One region of the Aquimarina sp. I32.4 genome, then DNA from elsewhere that is predicted to be linked to it. Evidence: riboswitches for the same ligand, from Rfam matches in the RefSeq annotation. Region 1 holds a riboswitch; each other region holds the start of a gene.

What was found. A riboswitch is a leader RNA that binds a small molecule or an ion and turns the genes downstream of it on or off. The one in region 1 is predicted to bind cobalamin.
Region 2: linked by a shared signal. The riboswitch ahead of CVD18_RS13110 (ferredoxin) and the one ahead of CVD18_RS11780 (TonB-dependent siderophore receptor) in region 1 are both predicted to bind cobalamin.
Region 3: linked by a shared signal. The riboswitch ahead of CVD18_RS00595 (TonB-dependent receptor) and the one ahead of CVD18_RS11780 (TonB-dependent siderophore receptor) in region 1 are both predicted to bind cobalamin.

The regions. Positions count from the first base shown of each region.
Region 1 covers NZ_PGUB01000046.1:26,131-31,970, reverse strand. Annotated here, with positions in the region: gene CVD18_RS11810 (ABC transporter substrate-binding protein) at 1-975, opposite strand, end outside; gene cobC (alpha-ribazole phosphatase) at 1,056-1,580, opposite strand; gene CVD18_RS11800 (adenosylcobinamide-GDP ribazoletransferase) at 1,562-2,326, opposite strand; gene CVD18_RS11795 (hypothetical protein) at 2,334-2,639, opposite strand; gene cobT (nicotinate-nucleotide--dimethylbenzimidazole phosphoribosyltransferase) at 2,707-3,750, opposite strand; gene CVD18_RS11785 (bifunctional adenosylcobinamide kinase/adenosylcobinamide-phosphate guanylyltransferase) at 3,756-4,268, opposite strand; cobalamin riboswitch at 4,355-4,694, shown strand; gene CVD18_RS11780 (TonB-dependent siderophore receptor) at 4,773-5,840, shown strand, end outside.
Region 2 covers NZ_PGUB01000054.1:20,614-26,453, reverse strand. Annotated here, with positions in the region: gene cobA (uroporphyrinogen-III C-methyltransferase) at 1-123, opposite strand, end outside; gene CVD18_RS13115 (NAD(P)-dependent oxidoreductase) at 126-938, opposite strand; gene CVD18_RS13110 (ferredoxin) at 928-1,749, opposite strand; cobalamin riboswitch at 1,846-2,038, opposite strand; gene CVD18_RS13105 (AAA family ATPase) at 2,132-2,656, opposite strand; gene cbiB (adenosylcobinamide-phosphate synthase CbiB) at 2,656-3,582, opposite strand; gene CVD18_RS13095 (histidinol-phosphate transaminase) at 3,564-4,586, opposite strand; gene CVD18_RS13090 (cobyric acid synthase) at 4,589-5,840, opposite strand, start outside.
Region 3 covers NZ_PGUB01000002.1:23,795-29,634, reverse strand. Annotated here, with positions in the region: gene CVD18_RS00605 (nuclear transport factor 2 family protein) at 1-242, opposite strand, end outside; gene CVD18_RS00600 (PepSY domain-containing protein) at 320-1,768, opposite strand; gene CVD18_RS00595 (TonB-dependent receptor) at 1,871-4,210, opposite strand; cobalamin riboswitch at 4,314-4,502, opposite strand; gene CVD18_RS00590 (hypothetical protein) at 4,636-5,781, opposite strand; gene CVD18_RS00585 (hypothetical protein) at 5,787-5,840, opposite strand, start outside.

The sequences.
Region 1 (5,840 bases):
ATTTTTAAACGCATTAAATAAAGTATATTGCCTATTATTTTTTTCTAATTCATTTAATGAGGCTGCATTTATAGATCCAATCCATAAGTCAGCGTTTTGTGCATTTTCTAATACGCTTTCAAAATTTAAGGCAAGGCTTCCTGTTTTTTTATTCTCAGACCATAGATAGTTGGTATTCGCATCTTTTAAAAACTTAGCAAAAAAACTATTACCTCCAGGCACATACCATACATCTTTATACATATTGCCAGATAAGATAGAGGGGGATAAGGCAGTATTTTGAGCTAGAGTAGAGGCTTGAGTATATTCTTTTTTAATGTTTTGAAATACCTCTTCTGCGATGGTTTCTTTACCAAAAAAAGCCGCTATAAATTTTATCCATTCAGCTCTTCCTAATGGGTGCTCTTCTAGCCATGAACCATTCATTACTACAGGAATACCTGTTTTTTGAATGAGGTTATATGTGTTTGTATCCCCAGAAGAGGAAAAAGCAATAATTAACTCAGGAGCAAGCTCAAGAACAACTTCAGTATTCAAATTCTCTGCTTTACCAAGTTCTTTGATACTACCGCTATCAATTAATGTTCTTGTTTTTTCTGATGAAATATAATCGGTATGTGGAAAACCGACCAATTTATCTTCAAGATTCAAGTATTCCAACATTGGGATATCTGTAGTAGAAGTGACAACAACTCTTTCTATAGGAACTTCAATATACGTAGTATTAGGAAATGTTGGAGGTTTATTTGTTCCTTTGGGATATAATATATAAGTGAGTTCTTGTTTTGCATTTGGCCATGGGGTGGTTACTTTAATTTCTTTATACCCTTTTTTGTTTTGTATGGTAAATCCAGAAGCATATTCAATTTTTTGAGGAGCCAAATACATAACGGTAAGAGAGCTATCTTCTTTAATTGTTTTTTTGCAAGATATCTGTAAGAGTACTAAGAAAGAGATTAGAAAGACATTGCGCATGAAGGTCGTTTTTTTGTAAAAATAGTGAATCAGAATAAGTTTGTTTCAGGAATGATTTCAAAAAGAAAAGTTAATGTTTTTTAGATAAAAAATGATATCACCTCACCGTATCCAATTTTAATATCAAAAGAATCTTTAAGAGCTATTTTTCTGATATGTGCGAGTAATGCTCTCATTGGCCCTGCGTGTGTTGTGATAAGTATCTTTTCTTCTGAAGAGAGGGGTAGTGAATAGTAAAAATCCAATACCCTTTTTTGTAGCATAACATAAGATTCTCCATTAGGGACTTGTACATTAACAAAATCGTTCATCCAAGGGGCTGATATTTCCTGATCAATATCGTTCCATGCTTGTAGCTCCCAATCTCCAAAATTCATCTCTTTGAGTCTAGCATCTTGTATGATTGGTTTTTTGAATGTCTTTGCTAATATTTTGCATCGTTGCAATGGGCTACTATATACTGTAGTGATTTCATGCAAAGGAATATTTTTATGTATTTCTTTTATTTCTTCGGCGAATGATTCGGTGATTCCTATATCACTCTGGCCGTAGCAAATCCCTTTTTCTATATTAGGAGTTGTATGTCTTACCAAATATATTTCCATAGTGCTAAGATAGTAAGGTAAAAAATAACTTCACTCAACTGTTGCACTGCTCCAGCACAATCACCTGTCTGTCCGCCAATCCATTTTTTGAACTTATACCCCAAAAACATTTTTGAGAGATACATGGGGATTAAGCATATGAATACCCATGGGTTTTTAAAAAAACATAGTGGTAGTATTCCCCATACTCCACTTATAATTAATGAAGATAGATTCATACTTTTTGCAGCAGGCTTTGCTTTGCTATCTTTTGTATCTCTCACATACGTATGTGTGTAAAGTAATGTTGTTGCAATAAAACGACTTGTGCTATGCCCTGCTATTATAACTAGAGGGATGTAGAATGCCTCTATATTTTGCAAGGAAGCAAATTTTAATGCTAATAAAAGGAATAGACCAATAGTACCATAGGTTCCTAATCGAGAGTCCTTCATAATGAGCAATATCTTCTCTTTTGTCCATCCCCCACCAAAACCATCACATACATCTGCAAAACCATCTTCATGAAATGCTCCTGTGCTATATATTGTTGTAGATATTGATAGTAGTAATGAGATTTCTATAGAAAAAAGAAAAGAACTCAAGTAAAAAACAGAAGCTCCTATACTGCCTACAACAATTCCTACCAAAGAGAAATATTTGGAACTGAGTTTTAAATACTCAGGATCATGATTTACCCATTTTGGGCATGGGATTCGAGTAAAAAACATCAATGCCGTTAGGAAAATATGGATCTCTTTTTTCATCTATTAATTATATATGTTTCCAAAAGGGGATAAAAGCACAGATTATAAGTAGTACTGCCAAAATAATCCCGATACCTCCAACCTTATTTTTCTTTAAAAAAGAAATTACACCAAAATAAAGGCTTAATAAACCAAGACAAACGGTAGCTATTGTAAAGGTTTTGGCGAATTTAAAAATATAGGAATTTGATATTGCAGTATTGTTTGATTGTTCTGTAAAAATAACCGATTTTTTGTATAAATCAATATTAAACCAATAGATAAAATATATTCCAATAATAGCAATACATATAGATAATACTCCTTTTTTCATCTGTTTATATTATTTGTTTTTTATAAACCAATCACTGAATCTATATCTGAGACGTATCCCTTTTTTATTACTTATTACCAGATACTCCTGCGCTTTCAAAACTAGCCATATTATTAAGAAAAGCTACGGCAGAAGCGATGATAGGGTAAGCTACAGCTACTCCCGTTCCTTCTCCTAATCGCATGCCTAAATTAACCAAAGGTTTTTTGTTTAAAAACTCATACATTTTTTGATGTCCTTGTTCTTCTGATACATGTGCAAAAATGCAATAATCAAGTACATTTTGGTACATAGCATGCGCTACTAGTAAAGCAGATGTAACAATAAAACCATCTATAATGATTGTCATTTTGAGTTCGGCTGCCTTAAGGATTGCTCCTGTAATCATAGCTATTTCAAATCCTCCAAAGGTGGCTAATGCTTCTAAGGGAGAGGATAGTGTGTATTGCTGATATACACCTGATAAGATATGTTGTTTATTTTTGATAGCCTGAGTGTCAAGACCTGTACCAGAACCAACACAATTTTTTATAGGAATTTTTGTAAAATATGACATAAGTAAAGAAGCAGAAGAGGTGTTGCCAATTCCCATTTCTCCAAAACCTATTGTATTACATCCATCAGCATGTGATTTTACAATTAAGTCAGCACCTTTTTCTATGGCAGAGATACATTGTGAAGTACTCATGGCAGGTTGTTCCTGATAGTTTTTGGTGCCAAAATCGATTTTAGCATCTATTAATCCAGAGATGTTTTCAAAAGTATGATTTACTCCAGCATCTACTATTTTGAGATCGATAGCATGTTGTTTGCAAAAAACATTGATTGCAGCGCCCTGATTTATAAAATTATAGACCATTTGTGCGGTTACCTCTTGTGGATATGGATTTACTTCTCCTTTACGAGCAATGCCATGATCCCCTGCAAATACCAAAATAGAAGTATTATTCAAACTGGGGCAATCTGTATTCTGTATCATACCAATTTGCAGTGCTATATCCTCTAGAGTTCCTAGCGCTCCAATTGGTTTTGTTTTAGAATCAATTTTGACTTTTAAAGTATTTTCTAGTTTTTGATTTGATAATGGTTGTATCGTAAAGTTTGTTTGCATTTTGACTAATTAGAGTTTTTAATTTGAACAGGAATGCCAGAGACCATTAATACTGCTTTATCGGCATATTGAGCAATATGTTGGTTCATCCAGCCTTGCAATTCGGTAAATTTCCTTCCTACTTTGGTTGTAGCATGAACTCCCATCCCAATTTCATTAGAGATGATGATGATCGTGGCATCAATATCAAGTAGTTTATCAAATTCTTTTTTGGCTTGTGATAGAGATAATTCAACATCATTATTGGTGTCAACAAAAAAATTGGTAAGCCATAATGTAACGCAATCTATTACAACTACACTGTTGTTTTTTATGACTTTAGAAATTTCTTTTTCTTCTTCTATAGAGGTCCATGGCTGGTCTCTATCAGCAATATGTCTGTTTATACGTTCTCTATGACCAGCATCCCAAATACGTGAAGTGGCTAGGTAATAAGGAGTGCTTGATAATTGTAATGCCAGATTTTGAGCATAATTACTTTTGCCAGAACGTTCTCCTCCTGTAATGTAATACAACATTAGATTTGATTTATTATATAGTAGGCAAAGGTAGTTGAATACATTATTTATTTGTTAAAGTAATCTCATTTTCCATAAAATATGATACATTCGCGCAGAATTTTGGTTCTGATACCTTCTTATAAAAGGTTGAAGATTAAAAGGGAATCAGGTGATTTGATGACTAAATATAAAAGAGGGATGTTACATAAGTAATTGATACCTGAATATAGTTTTAATATTCCTGAGCTGTTCCCGCAACTGTAAGTTATGTCTGTTATCGATACAGATGTTTGTTGTTTATTCCTAATAAACCACTGCTTGTGTCAAACTTGTTTTGGCATCTTTTTGAAGCATGATAAAAGAATCTGAAACAAGTTCAGATCAAGTGGGAAGGTCAACAACAAAACGCAAGCCAGGAGACCTGCCAGAGTTCAATATAGTCTAAACTTTCGGGATAAAGGTTTGGGTATGGGTAAACTACATACTTTTTTCCGGCTATTGTAAAAAATAAGTATTTAAGTAATGAACAAAAAAACATTTTTTGGAGCAGCATTTCTAATGCTGGGATCTTCTTTTGTATTTGGACAAGAAATCCAGATAGATAAAAGAGTAAATGAATTGGATGAGGTAGTTATCTCTGATTCAAAATTTAAACTAAAAAGAGAACAAAGTGGTAAAGTAATTACTAAGATTACAGCCAAAGAATTAGAGCAAAGCCAAGGATTATCTGTGGCAACTGTATTGAGTAGATCAGCTGGACTATTTATTAATGGTAATGGTAGTGCGGCAGGTCAAAATTTGGGGGTTTATATTCGAGGGGGGAGAAACCGACAGGTAGTTATTAGAGTTGATGGGGTAACAGTAAGTGATCCTTCTTCTTCTGCTGGAGACTTCGATCTTAGATTATTGTCAGTAAGTCAGATTCAAGAAATCGAAATCCTAAAAGGAGCGTCGAGTACTTTATATGGTTCTGGTGCGGCTACTGCGGTAATCAATATTATTACAAAACCAGAAAGCAAAAAGAAAATTTCTGCTAATTTTCAATCAAGTATAGGTACAAATCAATCACAAGAAGATCAGGATTATGATATTAATGATTTTGTAAATCTAGCTTCTATAAACGGAACAGTAGGAAAAGTAAACTATTTAGCAAGTTTTGGAAACCAATTCACCGATGGGTTGTCTGCTGCAGAAGTTCCAGATGCAAAGAGTGATCCTTTTTCAAAATATAATGTATATGCTAAATTAGGATATCAGTGGAGTGATAATTTCAAATTTCACATTTTTGGAAATCTGGATCAATATAAAAATGATTTTGATGCAGGAGCTAGTGTGGATGCAGATAACCGTTTTGAAAGCAAACAGTTGCGCGCAGGTTCTTTCTGGGAAATCAAATACCCTAATGGTAGCTTTACTTTTACCAATAGTTATGCAACCTTAGAAAGAGATCTTACAAGATCTGGATTTCCTTCTATTTATACAGGAGATGTGCATACATTTGATGCATATAATAAATATACGTTTAATTATTTTTTACACACTGTTGTTGGAGCCAATGGTTCTTATAGCGATTTTGATCTTGAGAGCGTT
Region 2 (5,840 bases), on a different contig from region 1:
TATCGTATCAGATACGAGATTATCGTGTAAGATGATATCTGCCTCTTTGATAAGGCGAGATGCTTTTACGGTAAGTAGTTCTGGATCTCCTGGTCCAGCTCCTACAATTGCAACAGGGTACATGATCAAATCAGTTTTAATGGGTCTGGGTGAATATAAGTATAGTCTAACAAATTTTTACTTTTAGTATTAGATATAATCTTATATGCGATAGTATCTTGCTTGATAAAACTAGGAGGTGTAAGTCCTATTTTGTCGGCAGCAAGAGTATAATATTCTTTGCGTAATGGGTGTTTGTCTGCACAGCCATTTATGATTTCGCCCCAACTGCCTTTTTCTATAATAGCATTAATGAGCCCTATACAATCATCTCTATGAATTACATTTATAGGAGCATCACCGTTGAGTACGTCTTTTTTATTGGCAAGAAAACGCCCTGGTAATCGATCATCTCCTATGAGTCCACTGAGTCGTAAGATGGTTACTTGATTTCCAAATTGTTTTTGGAGCAACTTTTCTACTGCAGCGACGGCTTTTCCTGACTCTTTTTCTGGAGCAATGTCTAGTTTTTCAGAAACTTCTCCATTAGTATTCTGATACACAGAAGTAGAGCTTATAAAAAGTATTTTTTGCGTCTCAGAAATAAAAGGAAGTATATCTTGTATCTGCTGCTGATAGAGTTCTATAATATTAGGAACTCTCTTTGGAGGGAAATTAATAATAATAATATCACTTTCTGAGGTAAAATTTTGATATGCCTCTTTATTAGCTTTACCCAATGTCAAAATAGAAGGTATAATTCCTTCTTTTTTTAAGACTTCTATCTTACCCTCTGTAGTGGTAGAACCTTTTATTGTATCTCCTTTTGTGATACGATCTATAGCTAGAGGTAAGCCCAACCACCCACAGCCTAATATACTTATCTTTCTAGGATTCATTATTAATTCTTATTTGATCTGGTGACATTGATAGATAAATTTTGAGGATATGATGCCATGTAGTGGTATCTTCTTCTCGTATCCATATGGTAACCAGATGTTTTCCTTTTCTGTTTTTAAGCCGTATTGCTTTGGTAAAGATAGTTCTTTTTTTTAGCCAAATAACTTCTGCATTACCTACTTTACGATCTGCAATTTCAGTAGAGATATCCTTGGGTATTGCTGCAATAGCTAATTGTAACTGAAGTTCAGGCCCTTTGATTTTTATATCATAATCATCGGTGTAATCAACCTGATGAGATGTTGTTATTTCAACCAAAGCATCACCGTAAGTTTGTATAGCGATAGCTCTGGGTTCTTGAAATAGATATTGAAACAAAGGATAAATATGTTGATCTGAGGCAAAACCTTTGGTAAGTAGCACTTCTCCTAATTCGGGATCTGTTTTATGTCTAAAAGAGGGAGGGGTTATTACCCGCTCATTATCTGTGATTATCTCTGCCCATTCATCTTTGTATAGTAGATGTTCTTCTATTGGTTGGTTATGCTCAAGATGAGATTTCATAATTGATACGGCCTTGTCAGGAGTAAGGTTTTTATACCAAAAATTACCTGGTTGTACAATCCATGTAGGGGCATCCTCGCATCTACCATTACATCTAGACTTTATCGTATGAGTAGTATCCCATAAGCCATTGTTTCTGATATATGCTCTAGCTTCTCTTATAGCGATTTCACTTTTTGCCTTTCGGCACGAGCCGCCATCACAAAATTGAAAAGTGGTGTGTACTTTGCTTATGTTTTTTCCCATAATAAAAAGAAATATAAAAGCAGGAAAAAGAAGTCAAAATAGAAATAGCTATGGTATCGCAATTTCTTTTATAACCAACCCTTTACCCGAGAGTTACTATTTGTGTTTTTATATGGCAGGTCTCCTGACTTACGTAGTGCTATCGCCTTCCCATATAAAAACATATACAGTGGCATTGATGATAGTACCTTTTATAAAACGCATTACAGTTGCGGGAACAGTTTTGGATTTTCACCAAATTCCCTTTTCATCTTTTATTTCTAAAAGAACCATAAATTTGGAAGCGAAGATACTTTATTTTGCTTAGGAACCTATTGTAACTTTCTTTATTACAGGCAAATTTTATATTTTCTGGTGTATAAACTCAAAATATAAAGTAGTTTTAAATCAAAGATTTTATATAATCTACGCGTCTTGCTAAATTAGTTTTAGGGAGTGTTTTGACAGTAAAACCAAGTGTATGGTATACATTTATGAGATGTTTATGAATACATGAAGCTTCTTGATAAGATTGAGGTCGTTGAGGGTCATTTATATAAATTTCTTTCCACAGAGGAAGTAAAAATACAGTTGTTGCATAGTGCTTATGATAAGGAAAATTATTTAAATACTCAGGAATTATAAACGATTTGGATTGCAGGTAAGCAATGATATCTGGTAGTCCACGGTCAACAAAAGTGTTTTTTTTAATAGGGAACTGTAATTCTTCTATAGTTTGTTTATACAAGAGATCTGCAAATTCAGAAAGATTACCCCAAGGAGTTTTATCACTATTCTTTTTTTGTTGAGAGATTATTAGTTGCCTTGATATTTCGGCAAAACATAGATAACCTTCTTTTTGCAAGGTATTGATTAAGCTTGTTTTTCCTGTTCCAGGGGCTCCTGTAATAATGTGTCTTTTGTGCATTATAAAAAATAATATACAGTACAGATAAAAAATACAAATGTAAAGGTTACTTTTTGATTAATCCAGGCTACTTTTTTTATTTCATCATGTGCAAGAATCCTATCATTGGTTCCTATGTAAGGTTTATCTACTAATTTACCGTGATAGTAATTAGGACCGCCAAATCTGCAATCCAGAATCGCGGCTAATGCCGCTTCGGGATATCCTGCATTAGGGCTAGAGTGTTGTTTGCCATATTGTAGTACAAAAGAAATTTTATGCAGTTTGAAGGTGACCAATAGCATAAGAAAAGCGGTCATCCTTGCAGGGATATAGTTTACAACATCATCTAGCTTTGCCGCAAATCTTCCAAAATATAAGTAACGCTGATTTTTATAACCTATCATAGAATCTAAAGTATTGATCATTTTGTACATCATAGCTCCTGTTACCCCAAACAAGGCATAATAAAAAAGAGGAGCAATAACACCATCACTCAGGTTTTCTGATAAGGTTTCAAAAACGGCAGTTTTTACCTGTTGTGGATTCAGTTGATCTGTTTCTCGTCCTACAATCCATGACAGTCGTTTTCTGCCAGATTCAATCCCTTCTCGTAGTGCTTTAAAAACAGCTTTTCCCTCATCTATCAAACTTTTATTTGCTAATGAATAGAAGACAAATATAGAGGTGCAGGTATAATATACTATTGGATAGGGGAAAGTAATTATATGCAGTATATAAAAAAATAATAAGGTACTTATTAATAAGATAATAGTGAGGAACCTGCCTTTTTGATATGTAAAGGGAAAGGTGTTTAATTGTCCTTCTCCATACGATATAGCATTTCCAAATAATCGTATAGGGTGGGGGAGCCATCGGGGATCTCCTAGAATCAAATCAAGAAAGTACCCAATGAGCAAGGGTAGGATTACTGTACTATACTCCATTGTTGTAATGCATTAACTAGTAATTGATTTTTCTCTGGGCATTGACTGGCAATACGAATATAATGATTGTCTAATCCTCTAAAATTGGATGCATCTCTAATCAGTAATTGATGTGTATATGCTAAATAATCTTTGAGAGCGGTGGCATTGGGGGTATCTAATTTTATTAAAAAATAATTGGTTTCTGATGGTATCACTGTAAAACCATCGATAGTATTAATTTGATGTTGCAATTGTATACTATAGGTAAGTAGTGTTGCCATATCAGGAGATAATTCTGTATAGTTTTTGAATATGTATTTTCCAGCTTCAATAGCCAAGGTGTTTACGCTCCAAGGCATTTTTGTTTGCTGTATTTTTTTTCCTATTCCTGGATTGCATAATATATACCCCAATCGTAACCCTGGTATGGCAAATAGTTTGGTTAATGATTTTACAATAATGAGATTCGTATGTTTTGTAAGGAGCTGAACACAAGATGTAATTTTATGTGTGAAATCTATATATGCTTCATCAACAACAAATGTTGTTTGAGGAAAAGAAGTGATCAATTTTTGTATTTCAGATACCGTATTACAATACCCAGTTGGATTATTAGGATTACAAAGAAATACAAGGTCTTCATCAAAAATAGTGGTGGTTAATGTAGCACGATCATAATATTGAACCTTCATGTTACTTTGTAAACAGGCGTCTTCATACTCAGAAAATGTAGGGATACCTATCGCTACTTTCTTATCCCCAAAAAGAGGTGTGATATTATAAAAAGCTTCTGTTGCCCCATTGGTCATAATGACTTGTGATATGTTTAGCTGATGGTGATTGGCTACTTCTTTTGTAAGTTGATCTGCATTTGGAGTTGGATAATTTGTAATAAGATGTAGTTTCTCTTTGAGATGGGATACTAGTTGCTCTGAAACTCCCTGATACCAAATATTAGAACTAAAATTTGCTTTGAAATCTATAGGATATCGATACCCATCGTCGCCATGACCATACATCATAATTAAGAGTGCATTTTAGAAATTATACTATTGATATCTATATTTTCTTCTAATAAGGTAGCTAATTTATCATAATTATCCTCTTTATATGCTTTATAATCAAAGGATGTTTTTGTAGTAGAAAAATTCTTTAAAAGATCTTCGATTACTATTGAATGATCTAGGATGCCGTGAATATAGGTTCCCCAGCAGTTTCCTTGTAGATACCCTTCTGGTTGATCTTTTATATAGGTAAGAGGACTTTTCTTTTTTATAGTTGTCTGCCCCATATGTATTTCATATCCTGTAATAATTTCAGAAGAGTTTTTGAATGTAAAGTTAGACTGTGTGGTTGTTTTTTCTTTTGCTAATATAGTAGAGATAGGGAAGATGCCTAAACCTGGGATGGTTTTAATATCGCTTTCTACTCCCCAAGGATCTTCTATGGTTTTGCCTAGCATTTGATATCCTCCGCAAATACCGATGACTGTTTTTTGTTCCTCATACGCTTTGAGTATAACTTTAGCGATTCCTTTTTCTCTAAGGAAGATAAGGTCTTGTATTGTGTTTTTACTTCCAGGTAGGATAATGATGTCTGCCTGAGCAATATGTTCAGGGTCATTTGAATAAAATACATGAGTTCTAGCATCTTTTTCTAATACGTTAAAATCGGTATAATTAGAAATATAGGGCAATAGAACAACAGCTATATTTATTTGTTTACTGGTTATAGTTTTATTCTTTTTGTGTAGACCTACAGAATCTTCCTCTTCGATATAGATATCCTTATCATATGGAACAATTCCCATGATTGGAATTTGAGTAAGTTCTTCTAACATTTTTTTACCTTCCTCAAATAAAGAAACATCTCCTCTAAATTTATTGATGATAACTCCCTTTATCATTTTTTTTTCCCAAGGTTCTAGTAGTGCAATAGAGCCATATACACTGGCAAATACTCCTCCTTTGTCTATATCCGCAATAAGATATACATCTGCATTGGCAGCTTCTGCCATTCGCATGTTTACAATATCTCGATGTTTTAGGTTGAGTTCACTTATACTTCCTGCTCCTTCGAGTACAATAGGATTGTATTTTTTCTGAAGTCTATGAAAAGCGGTTTTGGCCTCTGCAAAAAGTTGTTTCTTATTATCACCCAAAAAATACTCTTTGATTGTTTGATCACCAATAGGTTTGCCGTGTAAGACTACTTGTGATTTGTTTGCACCAGAGGGTTTTAATAAGATAGGGTTCATATCGGTGGTACAATCAATT
Region 3 (5,840 bases), on a different contig from region 1:
TTTTCGTGATCGATTACTTTGTTATCAAATACAATTCGAGTATCTATTATAGCTTTTAATTCTGGTGAACTATCAAAAACATCTTTATATACTGCTTTGAATTTCTCCATACATGTCAGATAAGGAGTAGATTCCTGAAATTTATAAACCTTAATATCATTAGAAAAGTAGGAAACAAATTTATCCAGATTTCCAGCATTGTATGCATCTAACTGTCCTTGTACAATTTGTTTTGTATTCATAATTTAAGTGATTGTTTGAAAAGAAACTAAACCCGTTATTACAAAGCTAATTTAACTTTATAAACTATAAATTAACATTAAGAAAGTTTCTTTTTTCTTTTTCTGTTTTTTCTTTTAACAAACTTAACCCCTAATCCAACTGCTGAAAAACTAAGGATGGTACCACCTAGTAACAATATAATTACAACGATATCCCATAAAGGCCTGTTCCATGCCAGAAAAGAAAAATCGAAACTGTGTAAGCCATGATAAATCCATCGTTGAATCCTGTTTTTGGTCCCGCATTTGTACACAACCTGAGCCGTTTTGGGATTAATATAATATGCTATATCATTTACTGTATATACTCTAAGTACAGGTAGTTCTTTATCGTTATGACGGCTATAATAATAGTTGTCATATTCTTTGAGTAAAACACTCTCTACCACCTTATTTTCTGGTGAGAACAAAGCTATAACCTTTTGGTAAGTATCTATCTCTAAATTAGAATTAGAATTATTTAAACTATACAAAGAGCTGTTATCCCCCATAAATACCTGAGCATACACATTGCCTTGAAAAAGGGTAAAAGAAATCTCTTTAAAATGCTGATTCTTGATTTGATTTTTAAAATTACTCCAATTATCCTCCTCAAAATCACTCAAGGTATATGGGTGCGTTTGCCATAGTAAGGTTTCTTCTTTACTTAATTCTGTACTAGGAGTCCAATTAAAAGGAGTCATACTCATCCACCCACTAAAAATCCAGGTACAGACAAATACTCCAAAAAATAACCCAAAATAATAATGATAGTTATACCATTTGTTTTTAAATCTTTTAAATTTTGCTTTTGGCTTCTTTTTATATCTAACTAAGCCAGTAACCATTCCTGTAATAACCATAATGGTTCCTAGAGCGGCCAACCATTTTATCAATTGTGACCATAGTGTATTATGAATCCTGATATCTCTAAAATAAATCCAATGTGGGATCGCTCCTACCCATGACCAAAATCTTTCTGAATAGGTGTTTATAGCAAGTAATTCTCCTGTAATCGATGAGATATAAACCAAAGTGTTATTCTTATCTTCAAACTCAATTTTATAGATAGGCATATGCTGTAAATACTTGGTCCTGGGTATCCACTGATCTAGTTCTGTTAGTTTCTGGATCGTAGCATTATTTGTTGTTTGTATGTTTTGTGCTGCTATTTTTTGTACTAGCTCTTTGTTTAAAACTATCTTTTTCCCATTATCTGCATATCTAGAAATAAGTTTGCCTTGGCTTGTAATCAAATGAAAAACAGGTCGATTAACAACATGATTCATTCTAAGTTGAAATATTTCACTAATACTATCTTTTTCAAAAACAGTTTTAGGAGATAATAACTCTTTATTTGATCCCCCAGATAGCATCTCTATTCTTTCTGCCTGACTCAGATAAGGGAATCCTTGATACATCATCACAAATCCCGATAAAAACCACAGTAAGAAAAGCCCACAAAAAAAGGTACCCAACCAGTGATGTAAAGAAATAATTTTTTTCATATATCTAAATAAATTGAAAATTATACAGCCTCATATTTTATAGATATAAAGGAGAATGTCTCATGATATTTAGCACGAGAGCATTCTCCTTATGAGATATATTTAAAACTTATACGACAGACTTACTTTATAATTCCTGCCTTGACCAGGAAAAAATTGATTTGAGTAAATTGCATCTGTAAAATAAAGCTCATCAGCAATATTATTGATATTCAACCCTATTCTTACTTTTTTTGCTTGATAATAAAGGGCTCCATCTATAGTTGTATACGATGGCAACTCATATGTATTGCTAGAATCCGTGTAGTTTTTGTCTACATAATTCATCCCTACTCCTATTCCTAAACCTTGTATAATACCTTTTTGAAACTCATAATTACCCCAGAAATTAGTAGAATTCTCTGGAGCAAAAGGCAATTTATTTCCTGCTGGTACAGTTTGTAAAGCCTCATCATAATCTCTTATTTTAGCATCTACAAAAGCATATCCTAATTTAAAATAAAGCCCAGCTACAGGCTCTGATTCTATATCAAACTCTATACCTCTAGAATCAGCAGAACCTATTTGCTGGTAGTTATCTACACTTGTTCTTTCTACTATATTATTTTTTAACATATAATACGCAGAGATTGTAGCTGCAATTTTATTATTTTTTTGAAATTTGACTCCTAATTCATTTTGAAATCCTGTTTCTGGATCAAATACAGTACCGTCTGGTGTTACTCTTCTTGAAGGTTTAAAATAATTAGAATATGAAGCAAAGATACTTACTACATCTTTGATCGGTTGGTATATCAACCCTGCACGATATGACAATGACGATGATGGTATTTTTGTACGATCTCCAGCAGTAATCAAATCCCTATTATTATCGATCGCATCCCTATAATATGTTCCTGTAAATCTATCATATCGCAGTCCTATTAATCCTTTTAATTTATCAGAAATCTTAATCCAATCCTGCAAATAAAATGCATACACCACTTCTTTTTTTACATCTACCCTAGTATCAACAGCCTCAATATGCCCTTGATTCAAAACAGGGTTTTGAACAGAGATAGTAGTAAAAGTTCCAGGTCCTACTACTTCTCCTCTAAAAGTTCTGCGATCCAAAATACTTACAGAATTCCCTAATAAAGCTTTATGCTCAATCCCCCCTGTTTTGAAAGTATAACTCAAATCCAACTGGTTCTGAAATGTTTTGGTTTGATGATTAAAATAAAAAGGGAAAGCTCTAGTGATAGAATCTTGCCGCTCATTTACTTCTAAAAACTCTGTAGACAGATAATCTATATCATCATCTGAATAGGACAAATGATCAGATAACTTTAAATCTTCACTAAAATGATGTGTATACTTGATTTGATAATCAAAACGTTTGTGTTTTAGGTGGTCTTGCGGGTCATTATATCTGGTTTCTGGATTCATCCCTTCAATTACATTACTGTCTTCATCTACAGGAATACCTGTATCTGTATCATAAACATCACTATTTGTCTGAAAATAAAAAGATAATTCATCTTTTGTAGAGGGGGTAAAGTCTAACATTAGAGATCCATTGTTGGTAGCTACACCATAATCTCTCCATCCACTAGTACGTGTCATCCCTAAATCTACTCTATATCGCAATTTATCAGAAATCGGACCTCCGACACCTCCTTCGATATTATAGGTATCAAAACTTCCATAGGTACTTTTGAAATTGGCTTTTTGAGTATAACTAGGTTTTTTACGAACAATATTTATAATCCCTCCCAATGCCGAATGACCATACAATACTCCTGCTGGCCCTTTTAGAACTTCTATTCGCTCTACATTGGATAAGTTTGTTGAAGGGGCACTGGTAGATAGGTTGTGTCTCTCATCTCTGACTCCATCAACCAACAATACAAAATTATTAAATCCTCGAATTCTGAATGTTTGAAAACCTCCATACCTGTTTATTGGGCGTACTCCTGTTGCACTCTTTACAGCATCTCCTAAATCAGAAACATTACGTTGCTCCATAACCTTTGCATTAACACTATAGGCAGTTACAGGAATATCTATACCTTGAACCCCTAACTTATTAACGTTTAATATTTCTTTTCCTATTTTATTAGGATCGCTATCGATGAGTACCTCATCTAATCCATTAATATTTTTTGTGAGGGTAACTTCTAACATGTGTGTTGCTCGAGATAAGCTAATATGTTTACTATTCTTTTGATAGCCCATTGCTGAAAAAAGTATCTCATATGCCCCTTTCTCTAATGAGATTGAATAGGTTCCTTCTTGATTGGTTGTTGTTCCTAAATTTGTTTCTTGTACACTGATAGATACATTAGGGATTCCTTTTCCTGTAATTTGATCTTTAACAGTTCCTGTAATTGTAATGCTTGATTGCGCATAGGCAGTAATAGCCAATAGTAATAAGGCACTGCATAATACTAATTTTTTCATTTTAAAAAATTGAGATTAAGCAGGGAAAATTGTAGAAATAAATAAAGACTCCCCCTTTGTTGAAGGTGGCTATTATTATTCTTACTCTTTACCCGAGAGTTAATAATGATTAATAATTTATGGCAGGTCTCCTGACTTGGCTCGGTATGTGTCTCCTTCCCATAGCCTTGCTACAGTGGTTTTATGACACTCCTTTTTATGAGTCTTACAGTTGCGGGAACAGTTTTGGATTTTCACCAAATTCCCTTTTAATTTTTACCAGAGGTAAAAAACCATGAATCGGGCGCGAAGATAGTTTTTATTTTATAGTACACACAATTAGAAATGATATAACTATATATTACAAGAAACTAACGGCTAATTATTAAATCCGATTTATACATTGAAAAATCTATAAAATCATTTTTATAGCTATAGGAGAACAGCTATAACTTGTATTTTTTTTGAATTTCTGTAGGAAGATAAAGTATCATCTTTTCTTCTTCTTCTTCATAATAACCAAAACACTTATATCTGTTTGGCAATTCATATAAAGCATACATTCCATATCCTTCGAGTATTTCTATTTTTGAAAATATTATTGGAGTAACATGAGTAGTAATATGTTTCTCTTCATAATCAGCATCCTCTTTTCTACCATATGATATCATACCATATAAACCATCATTTTTGATTAAGGTATGACTGGTATACTCCCCTTTTACTGTATACAAAGAATCATACGTTTTTTTTGTAATTTTCTCTTCATATACCAAATCAAACAGACCTTCCTTATTCCCTTCTTTATACACAGAAATCAATGCCATACGCTCTGATGGAATATTTTGTGAGTATAATAATCGATCAGGAACTATAGTAGATGCTATTTGTTTTTTATAAATGATTCTTGCTCTAACGTCTTTTATTTCGTATTTCTTATCACCTAATGCGTGTAATTTATATGGAGTATTTTTATAATCCCCAAAACCAATATAACTAAAAGAGTTGTCTGATACAAAATAATCTGTTTTTACAGCGCCATTCATATCAAACAATAAAAATTTATCTCCAGAAAACCGAGCGATGATATGTTTTTTCCCATCAAATAATTGGGATTCTATTTTTTTATACGAATCCCAGGGTATAAGAACAGCTCCATCTTTATTTATAACACTCTTTTTACCATTAAGTTCTACTATATATAAAAAATCAGAAAGCGTATAATCTGATTTCAACATATCATATGTAGGAGCTACAACACAAGTATGAGTATTCAGGTTATAAACACCGTACTTTTTGCCTTTCTTAATTCGTAATAATGGATATCGTAATACTGAGTAATCATCATATCCGTTAAGGATTGTTTTTTTATATGCATCTACCAAAAAAACAGTGTCTTTGATCACTACTTTAAAAATATCATTCCCTTGGGGTGATCCCATATATTTAGGTATATTATCATAACTAGGCTGTGTTAGTATCTTACCATTTTTTGCAACCAGCCCCCAACTTGTCCCATTATAATAGGGTACTTGTCCCCAAACGGTACAACATAATAAAAGTAAACTGGTCGCAAAAAACTGTTGTATCATTACAATTACTGAATTTTATATTTAGCTTTAATAGATTTTGGTAAATAGATCGTTTTCTT